3 regions of the Streptomyces sp. NPDC002784 genome follow, and region 3 is predicted to be linked to each of the others. Evidence: riboswitches for the same ligand, from Rfam matches in the RefSeq annotation. Region 3 holds a riboswitch; each other region holds the start of a gene.
What was found. Region 3 has a riboswitch for cyclic di-AMP ahead of ACWD1Z_RS02840 (NlpC/P60 family protein). Riboswitches for the same ligand answer to the same signal wherever they lie in the genome.
Positions count from the first base shown of each region.

Region 1: linked by a shared signal. The riboswitch ahead of ACWD1Z_RS04995 (LysM peptidoglycan-binding domain-containing M23 family metallopeptidase) and the one ahead of ACWD1Z_RS02840 (NlpC/P60 family protein) in region 3 are both predicted to bind cyclic di-AMP.
Region 2: linked by a shared signal. The riboswitch ahead of ACWD1Z_RS09260 (C40 family peptidase) and the one ahead of ACWD1Z_RS02840 (NlpC/P60 family protein) in region 3 are both predicted to bind cyclic di-AMP.

Region 1 covers NZ_JBSFVD010000002.1:74,961-82,784, forward strand. The annotation lists gene ACWD1Z_RS04975 (Glu/Leu/Phe/Val dehydrogenase dimerization domain-containing protein) at 1-45, shown strand, start outside; gene ACWD1Z_RS04980 (TetR family transcriptional regulator C-terminal domain-containing protein) at 692-1,312, shown strand; gene ACWD1Z_RS04985 (SIMPL domain-containing protein) at 1,322-2,110, opposite strand; gene ACWD1Z_RS04990 (SGNH/GDSL hydrolase family protein) at 2,234-3,019, opposite strand; gene ACWD1Z_RS04995 (LysM peptidoglycan-binding domain-containing M23 family metallopeptidase) at 3,239-4,195, opposite strand; cyclic di-AMP (ydaO/yuaA leader) riboswitch at 4,198-4,367, opposite strand; gene ACWD1Z_RS05000 (tyrosine-protein phosphatase) at 4,852-5,637, shown strand; gene ACWD1Z_RS05005 (DUF6126 family protein) at 5,647-5,769, opposite strand; gene ACWD1Z_RS05010 (helix-turn-helix domain-containing protein) at 5,766-6,377, opposite strand; gene ACWD1Z_RS05015 (aspartate aminotransferase family protein) at 6,456-7,824, opposite strand, start outside.
Region 2 covers NZ_JBSFVD010000003.1:436,872-444,695, reverse strand. The annotation lists gene ACWD1Z_RS09290 (adenosylmethionine--8-amino-7-oxononanoate transaminase) at 1-289, opposite strand, end outside; gene bioB (biotin synthase BioB) at 282-1,475, opposite strand; gene ACWD1Z_RS09280 (8-amino-7-oxononanoate synthase) at 1,623-2,750, shown strand; gene ACWD1Z_RS09275 (DUF397 domain-containing protein) at 2,838-3,065, opposite strand; gene ACWD1Z_RS09270 (helix-turn-helix domain-containing protein) at 3,075-3,941, opposite strand; gene ACWD1Z_RS09265 (ATP-binding protein) at 4,154-4,612, shown strand; gene ACWD1Z_RS09260 (C40 family peptidase) at 4,739-5,212, opposite strand; cyclic di-AMP (ydaO/yuaA leader) riboswitch at 5,216-5,341, opposite strand; gene ACWD1Z_RS09255 (hypothetical protein) at 5,758-5,988, opposite strand; gene ACWD1Z_RS09250 (urease subunit gamma) at 6,147-6,449, shown strand; gene ACWD1Z_RS09245 (urease subunit beta) at 6,460-6,771, shown strand; gene ACWD1Z_RS09240 (urease subunit alpha) at 6,764-7,824, shown strand, end outside.
Region 3 covers NZ_JBSFVD010000001.1:627,392-635,215, forward strand. The annotation lists gene ACWD1Z_RS02830 (M23 family metallopeptidase) at 1-1,262, shown strand, start outside; gene pcrA (DNA helicase PcrA) at 1,308-3,791, opposite strand; cyclic di-AMP (ydaO/yuaA leader) riboswitch at 4,143-4,296, shown strand; gene ACWD1Z_RS02840 (NlpC/P60 family protein) at 4,304-5,494, shown strand; gene ACWD1Z_RS02845 (tellurite resistance/C4-dicarboxylate transporter family protein) at 5,595-6,605, shown strand; gene ACWD1Z_RS02850 (hypothetical protein) at 6,583-6,936, opposite strand; gene ACWD1Z_RS02855 (NlpC/P60 family protein) at 7,408-7,824, shown strand, end outside.

The DNA.
Region 1 (7,824 bases), on a different contig from region 3:
GCCCGGCTCCCCACCATCACAGACCGATATGGCCCCTACCGCTGAACCACCCACCGGCTCGCCCCAAGACGGCAGGTTGAGCGACGCGCACTGTCCTTGCCGCACGGTGACGGACCGGGTGGCGGGGGGGGCAGGGCGGCACGCACCGGGCTTGCCGCACCTCGGCGACGGTGCAGCGCACACCGGCTTACCCCACTCCGGCAGCCGGGCGGCGCGCACCGGGTTCGCCGCACGACGAGGGCCGGGCGGCGCCCACCGGCATGCCCCACACCGGCGACAGAGCAGCACACCCGGGCTCGCCACACCTCGGCGACGGTGCAGCGCACACCCACTTACCCCACTTCGGCAGCCGGGCGGCGCCACCGGCCTGCCCACTTCCGCGACGGGGCAGCACACACTGGCGTGGCTCACAGCACCGGGCAAGGCGGCACGCACCCCTTGCCGCGCCTCGGCGGACAAGGGCACCGTGCACCGGCGCACCGCACCTCGGCGGACAAGGCGGCCCGCACCAGCTTGTCGCACCTCAGCGGCCTAACGGCACATAAGCCGTCTGCTCCACCTCAGCCCGCCGGGCGGCACGCAAGCGGCGGTCTGCCGATCGCGGCGGCAGGGCCGCGCCCCCGGCTTGGCGTGCCTCGGCGGTGCGGCCCGCGGGCGGGCGGCCTGGGGGGCAAGGATTAGGGTGAGGCGCGTGGCGAGGGTTCGGTTGAGTGTGGCGGAGCGGCGTGAGGAGTTGCTGCGGGCCGCCGTCGAGCAGATCGAGGCGCGGGGCGTGGCGGCGGTGCGGATCGCCGACGTGGCGTCGGCGCTCGGCGTGAGCAACGCCCTGGTGCTGTACCACTTCTCCAGCAAGGAGAAGCTGGTCGCCGCCGCCTTCGCCCACGCGGCCGAGGACGACCTGGCCCAGTTGCGCAAGCTGCTCGGGCGCCGGACGACCGCGCTGCGCCGGCTGCGCGCGGCGGTGCGCTGGTACGCGCCCACCGGCCAGGCCAAGGGCTGGCGGCTGTGGATCGAGGGCTGGGCCGCGGCGCTGCGCGAACCCGCGCTGCGCGAGGTCACCCAGGCCCTCGACACGCAGTGGAAGGCGGCCCTCGCCGAGGTCATCGCCGAAGGGGTGGCCGCGGGCGAGTTCCGCTGCCCCGACCCGGCCGGCGCGGCCCTGCGCCTGACGGCCCTGCTCGACGGGCTCGCCGTCCAGCTGACGTCCTACCCGGGCGCGCTGTCCCGCGCGCGTGCGCAGGAGTGGGCCGACGAGGCGCTGGCCCGGGAACTCGGTGTGGGGCTGGAGGCGTTGACCGCGGCGGCGCGGTGAGCCCCGGAATCAGTCCAGCTCGTAGACGGCCGTGACCCGCACGTCGTCCTGGATCTCGCCGGGCGCGATCGGCACGCCCACCCCGCTCCCGGCCACGTCGGCGGGGGCCGGGACCGGGGAGGGCCCGCCCGACACGCCCTCGGTGAGCGAGACCAGCCGTCCCAGGTCCCGTCCGCTGAGCCGGGCGTACTGGAGCGCCTTGGCGTGCGCGTCCTTGTGCGCGGCCGCACGCGCGCGTGCCCGCAGTTCGGTGCGGTCGGCGACGTCGAAGACGACCCCGTGGATACGGCCCGCGTCACCGGTGGCGTCCGTGACGGACTGCAGGATCAGGCCGGTCCGCGCAACCATGCGGATCTTCAGGGAGAAGTTCTGCGCGGCCTGATACCCCGTCAGCGTGGAGTTGCCGTCCTGGTACTTGTACACGGGCGTCAGGGACAGCCCCTCGGTACGCACGTCCTGCTCGGCCACCCCGCGCTCGCGCACCGCGTTCAGCAGGGCGTTCGCGGCCTTGCTCTGGGCGTCCTGGGCGGCCTGCGCGGTCTTGCCGACGGCCTCGACACCGACGCTGACGATGGCCAGATCGGGAACGGCGGTCGCGGAGCCGACCCCGGTCACCGTGATGGTCGACGAGACCGGCGCGCTGCGCACGGCCGAGGCGGCGGGGCCGGCCGGAGCCGTCACCGAAAGAGCAGCGGGGCTCGCCAGCGCGGTCGCCGGAGCGGCCGCGAGGAGCGGCAGACCGAGGGCGAGGAGGGCAACGGCAAGCGTGGCGGTGGGACGGGGCAGCGGTACGGTCATGGCCGACCTTCCGGGCGTGGGGACGGGACGGGCCCATCCCAGCACCGGGGTCCGCACGCGCGCGTGCACCACTCCCCCGCCGTCACCTCACTGGTCGAGCCCGCCCCGGCCCCGGCGCCTGGCTCAGACGGCCGTCTCGATCCACATCCTGATGTCGCCCGGCGACAGACTGCCCTTGGCGGTCACATGGTCGCCCGACGACTCCCCGCGCAGCCGCCGCCCGAACCACGGCACCAGGTATTCGCGTGCCCACTGCACATCGTCGCGCCGGATCTCGAGGGTCCCGCGCGGCGGCAGCGGCGGCCAGGGCTGGTCCGGGTCGGCCGGTACCTCCAGACCGAGGACCTGTCCCGCGCGCAGCGCCACCCGCGTGTGTCCCTCGGGCGACAGATGCAGCCGGTCGGTGTCCCAGGCGCGCCGGTCCTGCACGGTCTTGAGGGACCACAGGTCCAGCACCGGGCAGCCGTACCGGTCGGCGATGGCCCGGACATGGAGGTTGTACGTGGCGATCTTGCCGCGCAGATGCTTCAGCACCGGCACGCCACGGGTGTCGAAGCCGGTGGTCACCATGACGGTCCCGGCGGCCTCGGTGAGCCGGGCCACGGCCCGCTCGAACCGCTCGGCGACCTCGTCGGGGTCGGTGCCGGGCCGGATGATGTCGTTGCCGCCGGCGCAGAACGAGACCAGGTCCGGGGCGAGTTCGAGCGCCCTGGGAAGCTGGTCGGCCACGATCTGGTCCAGCAGCTTCCCGCGTACGGCCAGGTTCGTGTAGCGGAAGTCCCCCTCGGGGCGGCGGTCCGCGAGCAGTACCGCGAACCGGTCGGCCCAGCCGACGAACGCCCCGTCCGGGCCGGGATCTCCCACGCCCTCGGTGAAGCTGTCCCCCAGCGCCACGTACGACCCGATCACTGCTCTGTTGTCACTCTTCGAATCGTCTGCCACATCGGGTCATGATTCACCTTCGAATGTGACCTACGCGACCGTAGGCAGGGGTTGACGGCCGGTGAGATACCCCACTCTTCAAGGCTTGGCCAATTCCGGAATAAAAACACCGAAGGCCGGACCCGGGGATCTGGGGTCCGGCCTTCGGCGGCGTGTCAGGCAGGTGGTTCCTCGGCGGCGCGTCCGTCAGACGGAGACGCCCTTCGCGCGGAGGTAGGCGACCGGGTCGACGTCCGAGCCGTAGTCCGGCGTGGTGCGGATCTCGAAGTGCAGGTGTGGGCCGGTCGAGTTGCCGGTCGAGCCGGAGAGACCGACCTGCTGGCCCGCCGTCACCGACTGGCCGCTGGAGACGGACAGCGAGGACAGGTGGGCGTACTGCGCGTAGTGGCCGTCGGCGAGCTGGATGACGACCTGGTTGCCGTACGCGCCGGCCCAGCCGGCCGAGACGACGGTGCCCGCGCCCACGGCCTTCAGGGAGGTACCGGTCGGCACGACGAAGTCGACGCCGGTGTGGTAGCCGCTGGACCACATGCTGCCCGCGACCTTGTAGGCGGTGCCGACCCCGGCACCGGAGACCGGGGAGCTGAAGCCGCCGGCGGAGCTCTGCGCGGCCTGCGCGGTGGGGGCCGCCTCGGACTCCGAAGCCTGCGAGGACTCCGCGGCCTCGGAGGACTTGGCGGAGCCCGACGAGGAGGACTCGGCGGACGAGGACTTCGCGGAGGACTTGGCGGCCGGCTTCTCGGCGGTGTCCGTCGTGGCGGCTCTCTTGCCGATCGACAGCTTCAGGCCGGGGTGGATCAGCGCCGGGTCGTCGCCGACGGCCTCACGGTTGTCGGCGTAGAGCCTCTCCCAGCCACCGCTGACGTGCTGCTCGTTCGCGATCTTCGAAAGGTAGTCCCCCGAGCGCACCGTGTACGTCGTGGCGGTGGCCTTCTTCGCGGTGGCCTTCTTCTCGGCCGCCTTCTTGTCCGCGGTCTGGACCGACTGAACGGCCTTTTCCGGAACGGACTGCGACGGGGCCGCGTGGGCGCCGGTGGCCCCCAGGAGCGGGAGGGCGAGTGCGGCGCCACCGGTGCCGGCAACGGCGATCGAGCGAGTGAAGCGCAGGGCCTTGGGACGGCGGTGCTTACCCTTCGCGGGCATGGCGATTTCCTCTCCGGCGCCTACGAGGTGAGCTGTCGGGTGCGGACTGGAGATGTCCGGCCGCGCGCTGGGCGCGACTTGACCCCGAGCCTGTTCCGGGAACCGGACCAGGCGGTGGTGCCTGTGGGTCCCCCGCTCCTGCCGTGCACGGGTGAGTGGGTGCGGATTCCGAGCAGCGGCAGGATTAGGCGTTCCGCTCGGATTGGTGGCGAACGTAAGCGACCAAGACGCAAAGGGACAAGCAGAAGGTTCCGCATGAAGCCGTACCTCTTGATCCCCTGTGGGAATTCCTCGTCACTTTGCGTGCATTAAGCAGGGGCCGTTCCCGCAAACGCCCTTGAGAAACGGGTGAATTACGTGAACATGACGGGCGACGCTCGGTCACGGATATGACGCTGCTCACGTGACGCTGCTCCACACCCCTTTATTCCAGAGCGAGTTGGAAGGAAGGCTGCAATTCGGACAGAACACCCAGAAGCGGCGCGGGCGGAGAACCGTCACATCATGGTTGATGCGTGAACCCGCGATGAATCAGCAGGGTTTCCACGTTGTTCGCCCGTTTTGCCGCATTCAATGAGCGGCCGGTGTGCATGTCGTATCGTCAAGGCGTGTCCGCCGGCGACCCGAGTCGGCGGGATCCGGTGGGAGGAGCCCCAGTGACGCAGCAGGTCCCGTCGACCGAGCCCGAGCTGGCCGGAGTGCGCAACTTCCGTGACGTGGGCGGGCTGCCGACCACGGACGGACGGCGGGTGCGCTACGGCGTGCTGTTCCGCAGCGGCCACCTCGCGCACGCGACCGAGCAGGACACGGCGTTCCTCGACTCCCTCGGCCTGCACACGATCTTCGACTTCCGCAATGCGGCGGACCAGAAGCTGGAGGGCCCCGACGTCGAACTCACCGGTGTCCGGAATGTGAACCTCCCGCTGACGGACCCCGCGGACGGCGCCGAGTTCTGGAAGATGGTCCGCGACGGCGAGATCGAGCAGCTGCGGCAGATCCTCGACGACGGCAAGGCCGCGAACCGGATGATCGAGTCGTACCGCACGATCGTCAAGGAGCGCACCGCCGAGCACTCCCAGGTGCTGCGCTCCCTGGCCGAGGACAGCGTTCCGGCCCTGATGCACTGCGCGGCGGGCAAGGACCGGGCCGGACTGTCGATCGCGGTGACGCTGCTCGCCCTCGGCGTCGAGCGCGAGGCGATCCTCGCCGACTACCTGGAGTCCAACGCCAAGCACCGCCGCTACAAGGTGCAGCGCAACAACACCCACACCCCCGAGGTCATGGAGCTGCTCAGCCCGCTCTTCGACGCGCGCGCCGAGTACCTCACGGCGGCCTTCGACACCATCGAGGAGACCTGGGGCGACGTCGACACCTACCTGGAGCAGGGGCTCGGCATCACCCCGGAGATCCGGGAGCGGCTGCGGGAGCGGCTGCTCGACTGAGCCCGGCGGCTACTGCCCGGCCCCCAGCTCGAAGATCAGATAGACGAACGCGGCGAAGACATGGCCCACCGCCAGGTAGATGACCAGCCGGATCCACAGGGCGCGCGGGAACCTCTCCTCCATGTCGCTCATGGCGTCTCTCCGGGGGTCGGGCCCAGGCACAGGGCGGTCGTGGGGCTCTGCAGCAAGGTGTGGACGAACAGCAGCTCCACGCCGTCCCGGTCCAGGGCGGCGATGCGGTGCGGGGTGAGCGAGTCGAAGTGGGCGCTGTCGCCCGGGGCGAGCCGGTGCGTGGTGTCCCCGAGGCGCAGCCGGAGCCGCCCGGTGAGGACGTAGAGCCATTCCTCGCCGGGGTGCACCCGCACGATGTCGCCCTTGGAGCCGAAGGGGACGTGCAGCCGCAGCGCCTGCATCCCCCGGCCGGGCGCGCCCGCCTGCCGGTACGTCCAGCCGCCGGCCGCCGTCGGTTCCATGTCGGCGGCGCGGATGACGGCGTCCCGGTCGGCGACCGTCTCGCCGAGCAGCTCCGAGACGGTCGTACCGTAGACGCGCGCGAGCGAGAGCAGCATCGGCAGCGAGGGCTGGCGCTGTCCCGTCTCCAGACGGGACAGGTGGGCCGGCGACAGACCGGCGGCGCGAGCCGCGGCCTCCAGGGTGAGGGCGGCCTGGCGGCGCAGGGCCCGCAGCTGCGGCGCCACCGCGGGCAGGTCGTCGTCCGGCCCGGTCTCGGGAGAGCTCATGCCCTCCATTCAGCCGGGGCCTTGCCTCTACGGCAAATTCCTTGCCTCAGAGGCAAGCCTGCCCGCCACGGGGTGGCCCTACCGGTTGGCGACGGCCTGCTTCACCAGCGTCTTGCCGAAGTCCCACATCAGCCCGCCCCCGCCGTGCGCGTCGTCCATCACCTCGGTGAAGGCGTCCACGAACCGCTCGACCTCCCGCTCCCCCACGATCAGCGGCGGAATCAGCTTGATCACCTCCAGGTGGTCGCCGGAGACCTGGGTGAGGATCCGGTGCCGCTGGAGCAGCGGTACGACGACCATCTGCGCGAAGAGTCCCTTGCGGGCCGTCTGCAGCATGGTCCACCGGCTGCGCAGCTTCAGCGAGGAGGGCCGGCCGAACTCGATGCCGATCATCAGGCCCCGGCCGCGTACGTCGGCGAGCAGCTCGTACTTGTCGACCAGGGCCGCGAGCCGGGACTTCAGCAGCTCGCCGGTGGCGCGGGCGTTCGCGACGAGCCGCTCGTTCTCGATGACCGAGAGCACCGCGAGGCCGGCCGCCATGGCCTGTGCGTTGGAGCCGAAGCTCGCCGAGTGCACCAGCACCCGGTCCATCGAGGAGTACACCTTCTTGAAGATCCAGTCCTTGCCGAGGGTGGCCCCGACCGGCACATAGCCGCCGGAGAGCGCCTTGGCCACGCAGACCAGGTCCGGCTCGACCCCGTCCTCGTGCTGGTAGGCGTAGAAGTCCCCGGTCCGGCCGAGCCCGGTCTGCACCTCGTCGGCGATGAGCAGCGCCTTGTGCCGGTGCAGCAGTTCCTGGGCGGCCCGCAGATAGCCGGGCGGGGCCTCGTGCACGCCCTTGCCCTGGATCGGCTCGACGATCAGGGCGGCGACGTCGCCCTTCTTCAGCTCCCGGGCCAGGGCGTCGAGGTCACCGAGGGGGACGGCGGTGTCGGGCAGCAGCGGCCCGAAGCCGTCGCGGAAGCCGTCCTCGCCGTTGACGGACAGGGAACCGGTGGTCAGGCCGTGGAAGGAGTGGTCGCAGTACAGGACGCGCGCCTTGCCGGTCGCCCGCCGGGCGAACTTCAGCGCGGTCTCGACCGCCTCCGTGCCGCTGTTGCCGAAGAACACCCGGTCCAGGTGCGGACTGTGCGCGAGCAGCTGCTCGGCGAGCAGTCCGGGCAGGGGCTGGCAGTCGAAGCGGGTGAGGTCGGCGAGCTGGGCGTCGAGGACGTCGTGCAGCGCCTTGCGGACGACGGGGTGATGGCGGCCCAGGCCCATCACCCCGAACCCGGCGAGCATGTCCAGGTGTTCCCGGCCGTCGGCGTCCCAGAAGTAGGCGCCCTCGGCGCGCTCGTAGACCTTGTCGAAGCCAATGGTGTGCAGCATGCGCGGGAGCTGGTGGTTCAGGTATCTGCCGTGCAGCTCGTAGCGCTCGGCTCCGCGCTCGGCCAGCAGTGCGCCGAGG
Region 2 (7,824 bases), on a different contig from region 3:
CGAGGCGGACGGCGGGCTCGTGGGTGAGCCCGCCGAACATCACATGGCTCATCCTGCCGAGCTGCTCGCGCGCCGCCTCGTTCAGCACCGGGTGGTTGTAGCCGTGGATGGCCGACCACCAGGACGACATCCCGTCGACCAGCTCGCCCGAGCCGTCCGCCATCCGCAGCCGCACCCCGTTCGCCGACTCCACGACCAGCGGCTCCTGCCGGCCCGGCATGGGACCGTACGGATGCCACACGTGCTTGCGGTCCAGGTCCAGCAGCTCGGGCACGCTCAGGTCAGGCATTGGGCGCGAGGTCCGTTCCGGCCCCCCGACGGCGTACGGCCACCAGGTCGGTGCGGGCCTCGCCCGGCTCCGGCTGCCCGGCGGAACCGCAGACCCCGCCACCCTCGTGGGTACCGCAGACCCCGCCGCCCTCATGCGTCCCGCAGCCACCGCCCGCGCCGGGCGAACCGCATCCACCGCCCACCCGGTGCTCGGGCAGCGTCACCTCGCCGGCGCCCTCGATCTCGAACCCGGCGTCCGCGATCATCTCCAGGTCGGCCTTGCCCGCCTGGCCCTCGCTGGTGAGGTAGTCACCGAGGAAGATCGAGTTGGCCAGGTGCAGCGCGAGGGGCTGCATCGTGCGCAGGTGGACCTCACGGCCGCCCGCGATGCGCACCTCGACGTCCGGGCAGACGAACCGCACCATCGCCAGGATCCGCAGACAGCGCTGCGGGGTGAGGTGCCACTCCTTGGCCAGCGGGGTGCCCTCGAACGGGATCAGGAAGTTCACCGGCACCGAGTCCGGGTCCAGCTCGCGCAGCGAGAAGACCACGTCCACCAGGTCCTCGTCGCTCTCGCCCATGCCCGCGATCAGACCGGAGCAGGCGGACAGCCCGGCGCCGTGCGCCTTCTGCACGGTGTCGACGCGGTCGGCGTAGGTGTGGGTGGTGGTGATGTCGCCGTAGGTGGCCTCGGAGGTGTTGAGGTTGTGGTTGTAGGCGTCGGCGCCCGCCTCGCGCAGCCGCTCGGCCTGGCCGTCGGAGAGCAGCCCGAGGCAGGCGCACACCTCGACGCCCTCGTTCTGGTCCTTGATCGCCTTGATGGTGTCCGAGACCCGGTCCACGTCACGGTCGGTCGGGCCGCGTCCGCTGGCCACCAGGCAGACCCGCTTGGCGCCGCCCGCGAGACCGGCGGCCGCCGCCTTGGATGCCTCGTCCGGCTTGAGCCAGGTGTACTTGAGGATGCCGGCGGTCGAGCCGAGCCGCTGCGAGCAGTAGGAGCAGTCCTCGGGGCACAAGCCGGACTTGAGGTTGACCAGGTAGTTCAGTTTCACCCGGCGGCCGAACCAGTGCCGGCGCACCTTGCCGGCCGCGGCCACCACATCGAGCAGGTCGTCGTCGGAGGTGGCGAGGACGGCCAGGGCCTCCTCGCGGGTCGGCAGCTCGCGCCGCAGCCCCTTGTCCAGCAGCGTGTTCAGCAGGTCCATGAGAGCTGATCCTGTCCTAAGGAGTGGTCCCCGGCCAAGGAGAGTTCGTACAACTCGGCCCCTTCGACGTGTGGGTATTGCCACACCGTGGGTGCCTGGTCGTCCCGCTAGTGTCTGTGCGCTGCCTACAAAATCTCCGGAGGACTCATGGCGTTCGGCTGGATCGACGAGCAGGCGGAGCTGCGCCGCCGCGCCGGACTCGTACGGACGCTGCGCCCTCGCCCGGCCGACTCGCCGCTGCTGGATCTGGCCGGCAACGACTACCTGGGCCTGACCCACCACCCCGAGGTCACCGAGGGCGCCGCGCGCGCGGCGCGGACCTGGGGCGGCGGCGCCACCGGCTCCCGGCTCGTCACCGGTACGACCCAGCTGCACGGCGAGCTGGAGCGGGAGCTGGCGGACTTCTGCGGCTTCGAGGCGGCGCTGGTCTTCTCCTCCGGCTACGCGGCCAACCTCGCCGCGGTCACCGCGCTCGGGCCGCACGGCTCGCTGATCGTGTCCGACGCGGGCAACCACGCCTCGCTGATCGACGGCTGCCGGCTGGCCCGCGGTACGACCCAGGTGGTCGCGCACGCCGAACCGGACGCCGTGCGCAAGGCGCTGCGGACGCACGACGGGCCGGCGGTCGCCGTCTCCGACACGGTCTTCTCGGTCGACGGCGACGCGGCCCCGCTGGCCGGGCTCGCCGAGGCGTGCCGGGAGTACGGGGCGGGCCTGCTCGTGGACGACGCGCACGGCCTGGGCGTGCTCGGCGACGGCGGCCGGGGCGCTCCGCACGCGGCGGGGCTGGCCGGCGCCGACGACGTGGTGGTCACGGTGACGCTGTCCAAGTCCCTGGGCAGCCAGGGCGGCGCCGTGCTCGGCCCGGCCCGGGTCATCGACCACCTGGTCAACGCGGCCCGGACGTTCATCTTCGACACCGGACTCGCCCCCGCCGCGACCGGTGCCGCCCTCGCGGCGCTGCGGCTGCTGCGCCGGGAGCCGGAGCGGGCGGCCCAGGCGCGTGCGGTGGCGAGCGAACTGCACGCCCGCCTGACGGCCGCGGGCCATCAGGCGGTGCGTCCGGACGCGGCGGTCGTCTCCGTGCGCGCGCCGTCCCCCGAGGGGGCGCTGCGCTGGGCGGCGGACTGCCGGGCGGCGGGCCTGGCCGTGGGCTGTTTCCGTCCTCCTTCCGTGCCCGACGGCATCTCACGGCTGCGGCTGACCGCCCGTGCGGATCTCACGGGCGGTCAGATCGAACGCGCTGTACGAGTCATCGGCGAGACACGACCATGAGTCGGCGTGACACGGCCCTGCCGCCGTGGAACTGATGGATGCTGATCAGAACTTGCTCGGAACTTGCTCGGAACCTGATCGCAACTGTCAGGACCGGATCGCGGCCGTGAAGTCCGCCCAGCTCTCGGGGGAGAAGAGCAGCGCGGGTCCGGCCGGGGCCTTGGAGTCGCGTACGGCGAACAGTCCGGCCCAGGGGCCGGTCAGCGGCCGAGCGGTCTCCACGCAGTTGTTCGCACCCGTGCTGTAACTGCTGCGCAGCCATTGCACGTCGTGCAGTTCGGTACTGGAAGGTACGTTCCGAGGCAGTGCGGTCATGGTGCCTCCTTACGCGCCGTCAGCTAGCCCGGCGATGTAATCCAGCGATTCCTCGGGCGAAAGGGCGTGGATCTGAAGGGTGGTGAAGGCCTCCGTGTACGCCTGGAGGTCTTCTTTCCGTTCGAGGTAGAGGCTACTCGTCAAGTGGTCGAGAACAACCACGTCCAGATCAGAAGTGCGCGAAAATGAGAAAATAACGAAAGGCCCGGTGACTCCGATGTGCGCTCCGGCCGTGAACGGCAGCACCTGCAGCCGCACTTGTGGCAGGCGTCCCGCCTCCACCAGCTGCCACAGCTGCCGGGCCATCACCCCGGGCCCGCCGATCTCCCGGTGCAGCACCGCCTCGTCCAGCACCGCGCTCAGCTCCAGCGGCGGCTCCCCGCGCAGCACGTCCTGGCGGGCCAGCCGCACTTCGACCAGCGTGTCGAGGCGCTCGTCCGTCTCGTCCAGGCCGCCCACCGCGGCCCGGGTCACCTCCCGGGCGTACTCGGGCGTCTGGAGCAGCCCCGGCACCACGGAGGTCTCCAGCGTGCGCATCGCGCTCGCCTGGGACTCCAGGCTGATGAAGTCCCGGTAGGTCGGCGGCAGCACCCCGCGGTAGGCGTGCCACCAGTGGTGCCGGCCCGCGCCGTCGTCGGAGCCCGCCAATACCAGCAGCAACTCCCGTAGTTGGGAGTCGGCGACGGCGTAGGCGTCCAGCAGTAACCGCACATCGGCCGGTTTCACCCCGCTGGCCCCGGTCTCGATCCGGCTGACCTTCGACTGGTGCCAGCCCACCAGCCGCGCCGCCTCACCGCTGGTGAGCCCCGCACCGGCGCGCAACGCACGCAGTTCGGCGCCCAGCTTCCGGCGGCGTACCGCGGGACCGTGTTGCATGCGCTACTCCTTACTCCAACCGGGCCGCCCAAATACGCTCTCGCGTCGCAGAGTTCACCGCATCGAGCGACAGATATATGCATATCTTGGTGGATCGCCACCGTGACCGGCGCGGTAATGGCAGTCTGGCGAGGAAGCACCAGTCCGGGACCGTACTCGAACCATCCGCTCCGTGTCGGACTGCGGTCCCGTGGGAAAGGGACGACGCCGCCATGGCAGACCATCTGGAAGCATCCGTCACTCTGCCGAGCGATCCCGCCTCGGTCTCCGCGGCCCGCGGCTATGTGGTCAGCACGCTCGAGGAATGGGGACTGCCCGCAGGGACGGACGTGGCCGACACCATCCGGCTCATCGTCTCCGAACTCGCCACCAATGCCGTACAGCACACCCTCGGCCAGTCACCCACCTTCACGGTGGACCTTGAACTGAGCCACGACGAACACCTGCGCATCGGGGTCACCGACAGCCACCCGCGGTTCCCCAAACGACTGCCGGCCGCTGTCCAGCAGGACAACGGCCGCGGTCTGGTCATCATCCGCTGGCTGACCGCCGAGTGCGGCGGCCGACTCAGAGTCAGGCCGACCCGTGAGGGCGGCAAGACGGTCTCCATCGAACTTCCCTGGACCGTACCGGCCCGGCCGGTCACCACCGCCGGTCAGCAGGAGCCCTAGCGGGCGCCCCCGCGGGCGGTACGGCGCTGACCCGCCCCGGGAGCGGTCCGGCTCCGCGCAGCGGTCACTCGGGCACCCGTCAGGGCGGCGGCGTGTCAGGGGCGCCGCCGCCCTTCGGGCGGCCGGTCAGCTCACCCGGCCGTACCAGACGCTCTTGGTCCAGATCTTCTGCAGCCTCACCACATCCCCGGTCTTCGGGGCGTGCCAGAGCTTCCCCTTCCCGGCGTAGATGCCGACGTGGTAGACGTTCGACCCCGAGTGGAAGAACACGAGGTCGCCGGCCTTGCGGCTCTTGGCGGAGATGTGGCGCGTCTTGTTGTACTGCTGGGCCGCCGTACGAGGCAGCTTCTTGCCCGCCTTCTTGAACGAGTACAGCGTCAGCCCGGAGCAGTCGAAGCGGTACGGGCCCGTGGCGCCGTACTTGTACGGGGAGCCCTTCTTGGAGGCCGCGACCTGGAGTGCCTTCGTCGCCGGCGTGGCCGCAGCCGCTTCGGCGGAGAGGCCCGGGGCCACGATCGAACCGCCCACGGCGGCGATGGTCAGAGCCGAGGCCGTACCGGCTCGGGCCATGAGCGACGGGACACGATTGAGCGCAGTCATGCGCAACCCTTCGTCAGCCGCCTGTGAAGGATGACCTGTCGGATTCGGGCTGGCGAAGTTGCCCGGCCGCGATGCGGCTTCACCCCAAGGGCTGCTCGGCACGGACATCCGTGCCGGCGACCCGTCGTGCTCGGGTCCTCCACTCCTGCCGATCCACTCCTGTCGACCGGTCATCCGGGCGGCGGCAGGACTCGGCGTCCGCCCGGATCGCCCCGCCGTGGTGGCGGGGGCTTGTCGTCAGTCAGGGATCTTGGCTCACGGATGTCCGAAAATCCCAATGGAACCGGGGATTTGTGGCGTTACTCACCACTCACCCGTTCGGGTGGACACTGCTCCGTTCGAACCAGCGTCGAGGCTACGGAGGATGCCCGGACCAGCACCGGAACGTCTCTTTCGGGTGAGGGCCTAGCCTCGTTGCGCAACCCTGACGGGCCCACGGCAGGAGACACGGCTACGCCGAAAGGGGGTACCTCCTTTGGTCCGTTTCGACTCCGGTCCGGACGCCTCGGCGCCATCGCCGAATGGCCGGACCGGGCTCACCTGCGTCAACTCTCCGAGCGGGGCGGCAGCGTGAACCGAGCCGTGCGGCGCTCGCCGTCCAGCACCCGCGGTGCGCGCGCCAGCGTGGGGGCGTGCGCCTCGCTCTCGCCGCTCTCGCCCCGCTGATGCGTCGCCCTGGCGGCCAACGCCTGGACGGGGCCCGAACGCGCGTCAGTTCCCCGGCCCGGGCCGCCAGATCGCTCGCCGCCCTCCACCGGCTTCCGCCCGGCCGGCAGCTCCGGAGGCGGCGCTCTCGGACCCCCGACGGGTCACAGCTCGGTTAACGTGCCCGAAACCCGGTCCAACTAGCCTCCCTCCACGCCACCAGGCACTTTGCCCGTGGCTGCGGCAACCGGGCCCCGCACGGTCCGGAGCGAGGACTGTGAGGTGGGCTGTGCAACTGACCCCGCACGAGCAAGAGAGACTGCTGATCCATGTGGCGGCCGACGTGGCCGAGAAGCGCCGGGCCCGCGGGCTCAGGCTCAACCACCCCGAGGCGGTCGCCCTCATCACCTCGCACATCCTCGAAGGCGCGCGGGACGGCCGTACGGTCGCCGAGCTGATGGCCTCCGGACGCAAGCTGCTCACCCGGGACGACGTCATGGACGGCATCGCGGAGATGATCCACGACGTCCAGGTCGAGGCGACCTTCCCGGACGGCACCAAGCTCGTCACCGTCCACGAACCGATCGTCTGAGGGGGCTTCGATGATTCCCGGAGAGATCCTGTTCGCGGACGAGCCCGTCGTGTTCAACGAGGGCCGCGAGGTCACCCGGCTGACCGTGCTCAACGCCGCCGACCGGCCCGTCCAGGTCGGCTCCCACTACCACTTCGCCGAGGCCAACCCCGGCCTGGACTTCGACCGCGCCGCCGCCCGCGGCAAGCGCCTCAACGTCGCCGCCGGCACCGCCGTGCGCTTCGAGCCCGGCATCCCCGTCGACGTCGAACTCGTCCCGCTGGCCGGCGCCCGCGTCGTGCCCGGGCTGCGCGGGGAGACCGGAGGTGCCCTCGATGCCTGAGATCTCCCGGGCCGCGTACGCCGACCTGTTCGGCCCGACGACCGGCGACCGGATCCGGCTCGCCGACACCGATCTGCTGGTAGAGATCGAGGAGGACCGCTCCGGCGGCCCCGGACTCTCCGGTGACGAGGCGGTGTTCGGAGGCGGCAAGGTCATCCGTGAGTCCATGGGCCAGTCACGTGCCACGCGCGCGGAAGGCACCCCGGACACGGTGATCACCGGCGCGGTCGTGATCGACCACTGGGGGATCGTCAAGGCGGACGTCGGCATCCGCGACGGGCGGATCACCGGCCTCGGCAAGGCGGGCAACCCCGACACCATGGACGGGGTCCACCCCGACCTCGTCATCGGCCCCGAGACCGAGATCATCGCGGGCAACGGCCGGATCCTCACGGCCGGCGCCATCGACGCGCACGTCCACTTCATCTGCCCGCAGATCGCCGACGAGGCACTGGCGGCGGGGATCACCACGCTGATCGGCGGCGGCACCGGACCGGCCGAGGGCTCCAAGGCGACCACCGTGACGCCGGGGCCCTGGCATCTGGCGCGGATGCTGGAGGCGATGGAGCAGTACCCCCTCAACGTCGGCTTCCTCGGCAAGGGCAACACCGTCTCGCACGAGGCGATGCTGTCGCAGATCCGCGGCGGCGCGATGGGGCTGAAGCTGCACGAGGACTGGGGCTCCACGCCCGCCGTCATCGACGCCTCGCTGACCGTCGCCGACCGCACCGGCATCCAGGTCGCCATCCACACCGACACGTTGAACGAGGCCGGGTTCGTCGGTGACACCCTCGCCGCCATCGGCGGCCGGGGCATCCACGCCTACCACACCGAGGGCGCGGGCGGCGGGCACGCGCCGGACATCATGACCGTGGTCTCCGAGCCGCATGTGCTGCCCAGCTCCACCAACCCGACGCGGCCGTTCACCGTCAACACCGCCGAGGAACACCTCGACATGCTGATGGTGTGCCACCACCTGAACCCCGCGGTGCCGGAGGACCTGGCCTTCGCCGAGTCCCGCATCCGGCCCTCGACCATCGGCGCCGAGGACAT
Region 3 (7,824 bases):
CCCCGCACTACGACGCGTACGCGGCCCAGCACCACGCCGCCTATGACACCGGCGTCCACGAGACGACCGCCTGGTCGGCCGGCCACCAGCAGCTGCCCGGCGTTCCGGCGCAGGCCACCAGCCCCGACGCCAGTGGCCAGTGGGACGCCAACGCCTGGCTGCAGCCCGACCCGTCCGGCGGCCCCGCCGACCGGACCCAGCACTGGGACTGGGGCACGCAGACCTTCGACACCGGCACCTACGACGCCACGCAGTGGAACTCCGACGGCGCCGCCACCGGGTCCGACGGCTACGAGCACCGGGCCGAATCGTTCGACCAGCAGCCGACGGCGACCTTCGAGCAGGTTTCGGCCGAGGAAGCGTCGCACGACGGGACGTCCTACCGCGAGACGTCGTACGAGGAACCCGCCCCGGGCGAGGGCGAGTCGGCCGACACCGGCGAGATCCCCGACGTGACCCCCCTCCTCGACGACGAGGAGGAGAGCGCCCCGGCGCCGGGTTCCCGCGCCGCCGCCCGCACCGCGTCCCGTTCCCGCCGCCGTCCCCCCGCCAAGCGCTCCGCGCTGCTGACCATCGCCGTGCCCTCGGCGTGTGTCATGGGCGTGGCCGGGATCGCCGCCGCCTCCGTCGGCACGCTGACGCCCGACGAGCAGGAGACCTCGGCCACCGCGTCGGACGCGCAGGCGGTCAAGCCCTCGACGGCCAACAACATGCTGGACACCCAGCTGGAGAGCGTCTCGGCCGGCGCCGACGACTTCGCCGACCGGGCCAGCCGGACGCAGGAGCGCATCGACCTCAAGGCCGAGCAGGAGGCCGAGCGGAAGAAGGCGGCCGAGGAAGCGGCCCGCAAGGAGCGGCTGCGCCCGAAGTTCGCGCTGCCGGTGGCCCAGCACGGGCTCAGCGCCTACTACGGCCAGGCCGGCATCAACTGGATGTCCGTGCACACCGGCATCGACTTCCCGGTGGCGTACGGCACTCCGGTGCTGGCCGCGACCGACGGCACCGTGCGCACCCAGTGGAACAGCGCCTACGGCAACATGATGATCGTGACCGCGATGGACGGCACGGAGACGTGGTACTGCCACCTCTCCACGTACCAGGTCGCCTCCGGTACGGCCGTGAAGGCCGGCGACCAGATCGCGTTCTCCGGCAACTCCGGCAACTCGACCGGCCCGCATCTGCACTTCGAGGTCCGCCCGGGCGGGGGGTCGGCCATCGACCCGCTGGCCTGGCTGCGCAGCCACGGCCTCGAGCCCTCGTAACTCCCCCGCAGTCCCCCGCCGTTCAGCAGCGGGGGACCCGCGAAACTACAGCTTCTCCACCGGCGCGTAGCGCAGCAGCAGCCGCTTCGGCTTGTCGCCGAAGTCGATCGTCGCCTCGGCGTTGGCTCCCGTGCCCTTGACCGCCATCACGGTGCCGAGCCCGAACTGGTCGTGCGTGACCCGGTCCCCGACCGCCAGCGAGACGACCGGCTGCTCGGAGGTCCGCCGGGTGGCGAAGCCGGACGCGCCGGAGGCCGAGGAACGCGACCGGGACGACGACAGCGAGGCCGCCACACCCGACGCGGGCCCCGAGGACACCGGCGAGGTGGCACCGGTGCGCTTCCAGTCGACGTGCTGCGTCGGAATCTCCTCCAGGAAGCGGGAGGGCGGGTTGTACGAGGGCTGCCCCCACGCGCTGCGCATCGACGAGCGGGTCAGGTACAGCCTCTCCCGCGCGCGCGTGATGCCGACGTAGGCCAGGCGCCGCTCCTCCTCCAGCTCCTTGGTCTGGCCGAGGGCCCGCATGTGCGGGAAGACGCCGTCCTCCATGCCGGTGAGGAAGACGACCGGGAACTCCAGGCCCTTGGCGGTGTGCAGGGTCATCAGGGTGATGACGCCGGAGCCGTCCTCGTCCTCGTCGGGGATCTGGTCGGAGTCGGCGACGAGCGCGACCCGCTCCAGGAAGTCGGCGAGCGAGCCGGTCGCCTCGCCCTCGCCGGACTCCTGCTCGAACTCCAGGGCCACGGCGGCGAGTTCCTGGAGGTTCTCGATCCGGGTCTCGTCCTGCGGGTCGGTGGAGGCCTGCAACTCGGCGAGATAGCCGGTGCGTTCGAGCACCGCCTCCAGGACGGTCGCGGGCCCGGCGCCGGACTCGACGATCGTACGGAGCTCCTCCATCAGCGTGTTGAACCGCTTGACCGCGTTGGTGGAGCGCGCGGCCATGCCGTACGCCTCGTCCACGCGCTTGAGCGCCTGCGGGAAGCTGATCTTCTCGCGCTGGGAGAGGGCGTCGATCATCGCCTCGGCGCGGTCGCCGATGCCGCGCTTGGGGACGTTCAGGATGCGCCGCAGCGGGACCGAGTCCTCGGGGTTGGCGAGCACGCGCAGGTAGGCCAGGACGTCCCGGACCTCCTTGCGCTCGTAGAAGCGGACGCCGCCGACGACCTTGTAGGGCAGGCCGACGCGGATGAAGACCTCTTCGAAGACGCGGGACTGGGCGTTGGTGCGGTAGAAGACGGCGACGTCGCCGGCCTTCGCGTCGCCCGCGTCGGTGAGGCGGTCTATCTCGTCGGCGACGAACTGCGCCTCGTCGTGCTCGGTGTCGGCGACATAGCCGGTGATGCGCGCGCCCGCGCCCGCGTTGGTCCACAGATTCTTGGGGCGGCGGGATTCGTTGCGCTCGATGACGGCGTTGGCGGCGGTGAGGATCGTCTGGGTGGAGCGGTAGTTCTGCTCCAGCAGGATCGTCGTCGCGTCCGGGTAGTCCTCCTCGAACTGGAGGATGTTGCGGATGGTCGCGCCGCGGAAGGCGTAGATCGACTGGTCGGCGTCACCGACGACGCAGAGCTCGGCGGGCTTGAGGTCGTCCTCGGCGGGCGGTACGTCGACGGGGTGCTCGGCGGTGCCCACCAGCTCGCGCACGAGCGCGTACTGGGCGTGGTTGGTGTCCTGGTACTCGTCGACGAGGACGTGCCGGAAGCGGCGGCGGTAGTGCTCGGCGACGTCCGGGAAGGCGCGCAGCAGATGGACCGTCGTCATGATCAGGTCGTCGAAGTCCAGCGCGTTCGCCTCACGCAGGCGGGACTGGTAGAGCGCGTAGGCCTGGGCGAGGGTCTTCTCGAAGCCGTCGGATGCCTGGGCGGCGAAGTCCTCCTCGTCGATCAGCTCGTTCTTCAGGTTCGAGATCTTGGCGCTGAAGGACTTCGGCGGGAAGCGCTTGGGGTCGAGGTCCAGGTCACGGCAGACCAGGGCCATCAGGCGCTTGGAGTCGGCGGCGTCGTAGATCGAGAAGGAGGAGGTGAAGCCGAGCTTCTTCGACTCGCGCCGCAGGATCCGCACGCACGCGCTGTGGAAGGTCATCACCCACATCGCGTTGGCCCGCGGGCCGACGAGCTGCTCCACGCGCTCCTTCATCTCGCCCGCGGCCTTGTTGGTGAAGGTGATCGCGAGGATCTGCCCGGGGTGCACGTCCCGCGCGGCGAGCAGATGGGCGATGCGGTGGGTGAGCACGCGCGTCTTGCCGGAGCCCGCGCCGGCCACGATGAGCAGGGGGGTGCCGGAGTGCACGACGGCCGCGCGCTGGTTCTCGTTCAGCCCTTCGATGAGCGCGGCCGCGTCGAGGGCCGGGCGCGGGGCGCCGTCGCGGTAGTAGGCGTCCCGGTCCGGGGGCACGTCGAACTTCCCGCCGAACAGATCGTCCGGAACCGGCTCCGGAGCGTGATCGTCCTCGGGCGGCGGCGGGGGTTCCTCGGCATGGGCCCGAGGGGCCTGGAGGTCCGCCAGGAAGCTGTCGTCAAAGAGGCTGCTCATCGCTCTCCGAGTCTAGGGCTCCCCACTGACAGCCCGCCGCCGCCCTGAGAACATCCCCCGAATCGGCGGCCGGGGATCGTCGCGTCGCGCCCGCCGGGCAGGGGGCCTTCACCCCCGTACACCTGCGGCGGAGACCTTGGTCACAGCATCGGACGGGAACCGGTCGGCGGACAGGTCGCCGCAGACCCGTCCAGATCGATCAGGTCCCCCGACGCCGGGACCCAAGGTCACGAAAATGTATCGGGCATATCACCCATCAACCTTCACAGGCGCCACACGAGTTGGCTACCGTGCCGCACAGGCCGTACGACCCCCACCGGCGAACCTCGCCGGGCCGCGCGGCCTCCGCCGAGTCCGCTGCCGCCTGGCAGCCGAGCCGGGGACCCACCGAACATTGGGGTGAATCGACCCGACTCCCGTACGGGACACGGTCGTAGGGCAACCCTTCCTAACCACCCGCCCGAACCCGACAGCTAACCCGGTAGGCGGACCATTGGAAGGAGTCGCCTCCCTTGGCGTCGCACCGCAAGTCGCGTCCCGCGGGTACGCGCGTAGCAGGCATACGGACCCCCGCCCTTGCCACGGCCGCCCTCACCTCCGTGGCCCTGCTGTCCCAGACGGCCAACGCCAACCCGGCCACGGACGACAAGCCGAGCCTCGAAGAGGTCGAGAAGAAGGTCGACGACCTCTACCGGCAGGCGGAGACGGCGACCGAGAAGTACAACGCCGCCAAGGAGCGGACCACCAAGCAGCGCAAGCAGGTCGACACCCTCCTCGACGACGTCGCCGAGCGCACCCAGAAGCTCAACGACGCGCGGGAGGAGCTCGGGTCCTTCGCCGCCGCGCAGTACCGCACCGGCGCCTCCGTCCCCGACACCGCGACCTTCCTGCTCGCCGACACCCCGCAGGACTACTTCGACCAGACCCAGCTGATGAGCCGGATGACCGGCCGCCAGAAGGAAGCGGTCGACGACTACATCACCGAGCAGTCGGCGACGATGAAGAAGCGCAAGGAGGCCACCGAGAGCCTCCGGACGCTGAACGAGTCGCAGACCGATCTGAAGACCGCCAAGTCCACGGTCCAGAAGAAGCTCGCCGACGCGCGGGAGCTGCTGTCGCAGCTGACGGCGGAGGAGAAGGCGCGGCTCGCCGCGATCGAGCGCAAGCGCCAGGAGGAGGCCGCGCGCAAGGCCGCCGAGCTGGCCGATCAGCAGGCGGCGGAGGAACAGCGCCGCGATGAGGCCGCGAAGGCGGCGGCCCAGCAGCAGAGCGGCTCCTCCTCCGGTTCGACGGAGACCTCCACCGGCAGCACCGGGTCCGAGGCCACCGCGGACTCCTCCTACGCCACGAAGGCCGAGAAGGCGATCGCCTTCGCCCGCGCGCAGATCGGCAAGCCGTACGTCTGGGGCGCCACGGGTCCCGACTCCTACGACTGCTCGGGGCTGACCCAGGCCGCCTGGAACGCGGCGGGCATCTCCCTGCCGCGCACCACGTACGACCAGGTCGACGCCGGCACGACGGTCTCCCTCGCCAACGCCCTCCCCGGCGACCTCGTCTTCTTCTACGACGACGTCACCCACGTGGGCATCTACATCGGCAACGGCATGATGATCCATGCCCCGAAGCCCGGCACGTACGTCCGCGAGGAGTCGGTCTACTACGACGGCGAGGGCTCGATCCACAGCGTGGTCCGGCCGGCCTGATCCGACGCGGCACGCGCGCGGGGGTGATTCGGCGCCCCGTTTGCCCGCCCACGCGCGCGTGCCCCCTCGCCGGCCGCGCCGCGCTCCTTAGCATCGGCGCATGTCCGGCTCCCTTGTGCTCCGCTCACTCAGCGCCTGGTGGGCGCTGCGTCCTCCGGCGGCCGGGGCGGCGGTGATGGCGACCGGCATCGTGTCGGTCGGCCTGCACCTCACCGGGCACGAGGTCCTCTCCCTGATCGCCCTGGCGGTGGGCTGCACGGCCTGGCTGGGCCTGGCCGGGGACTTCGTCGTACGGCTGCTGCGGCAGCCGCGGCGCTGGCGGGAGGAGGCCGGCACCCCCGCCGCGCTCACCGCCGTCGCGGCGACGGCCGTGCTCGGCACCCGTTTCTCCGCCGAGGGATGGCAGGTCCTGGCCGGGGCCCTGCTGGCGGCGGCCGCCCTGCTGTGGGCGGGCCTGCTCGGTGTCGTCGTGCGCCACTGGCACCGCGGTATGCCCGGCGCGGTGTTCCTGGGCTGCGTGGCCACGCAGGGCCTCGCCGTACTCGGCGCCACCCTCGCCGCGGCGGAGTCGGCGGCCTGGCTCGCGCACGCGGCGCTGGTGCTGTTCTGGCTCGGTCTCGTCCTCTACGCCGTCGCCCTGGCCTGCTTCGATCCACACCAGGTGGTGAAGGGCGCCGGGGACCAGTGGGTGGCGGGCGGCGCGATGGCCATCTCCGCGCTCGCCGGTTCCAGGCTGATCGCCGCCGACAGCGCGCGCCTGCACCTGTGGAACGACGATGCCGACGACGTCCTGCGCACGGTCACCGCCGGCGTGCTCGCGCTCGACCTGGCCTGGTACGCCGTGCTCCTCGTCTCCGAGGTGATCCGGCCGCGGCTGCGCTACGACGTCCGCCGCTGGGCGACCGTGTTCCCGCTGGGCATGACCGCGGCGGCGACCCTGTCGGTGGCCGCCGCGGTGGACGTCCCCTGGCTGGAGACCCCCGGGGAGGTCCTGCTGTGGATCGCGGTCGCGGCCTGGCTCGCCGTCGCCGCGGGGGCGGTGCGGGAGGAGCGGGCCTACGCCGCGTCCGCCGCCCAGGACGCCGGGCTCACGTCCACAGCACCGCGATGAAGACGTTCGCCGTGGTGAGCAGGCCCACCAGGCCGAACAGGCCCTTGTCCACCTTCTCGTCGTCCCGCTTCACATAGACGAGCCCGAGGATCACGATCAGCAGGGCCAGCTTCACGCCGATCTTGATGTTGTCGACGGTCTGGTCGTCCGCCTGGTTGAGCCCGACCAGGATCACCCCGGTGACCAGCATCGTCAGCGCGCCGTGCAGCATCGCCGGCACGAACCGGGCGGTGCCCTGGCCCATCGCCTTCAGCTGGGTGAGGAATCCGCCCAGCAGGGAGGCGATGCCGATGATGTGCAGGCCGACGAAGAGATGGATGAGTACGTCCATGAGGCCGGAGCCTAATCAGCGGCCTCCGCGACGCCTGACACCGGGCCTCCGGAACGCCCGGCACCGGCCCGCCTTCCCCACGCGGCGGAGCGTGCATATATGCGCGCCATAGCACCCCGCCGCCCCCACCCGCCTCGGAAACCCCCACTTCGGTCATCGCTCAGCGTGAAGGCGACCGCCCCACTCGCGGATCACGGTCACATGCGGTCACCCGGTGATCCGCCCATGGCAGTTCCGGACAAGACGTCACCCACCCGGCACACCCAGGTTTAGCGTCCTCCTCCAGGTGACCGGCTCCCCACCGCCGCCCGGGCCAGGGGCGGCAGCCGGACACCACCGCCGAGAAAGTCCGGCGGCGGACCGCTCCCCCTGTGCGGGCCGCCGCCGGACGCGTGCGGCCGTGCTCCGCTCCCCTGGCGGCGTGCGGGCCGGGCGGGTCACAGGAGTCGTGCGAAAGGACGTGCAGTCCCCATGGCAGCGCACCGCAAGCCCCGGCAGCGCTCGGCCGGCGGCACCACCGTCCGTACGGCCGCCACCGTCGCCCTCGCGGGCGCGGCGACCGCGACGGGCTTCGACGGCACCGGGCACGCCGAGCCCGTACGGACACCGGCGCAGGTCAAGGCGGAGGTGGACCGGCTGTACCGGGAGGCGGAGGCCGCCACCGACAAGTACAACGGCGCGAAGGAGAAGGCGGACGCGGCCGAGGCGCGGCTGAAGACGCTGCGGGACGAGGCCGCCCGCAGGACGGAGAAGCTCAACACGGCCCGGGACGCACTCGGTTCCATGGCCGCGGCGCAGTACCGCGACGGCGGTCTCGACCCCGCCGTACAGCTCGCCCTCACCGACGACCCCGAGCGGTATCTGGAGGGCGCCGAGTTCGTCGAGCGC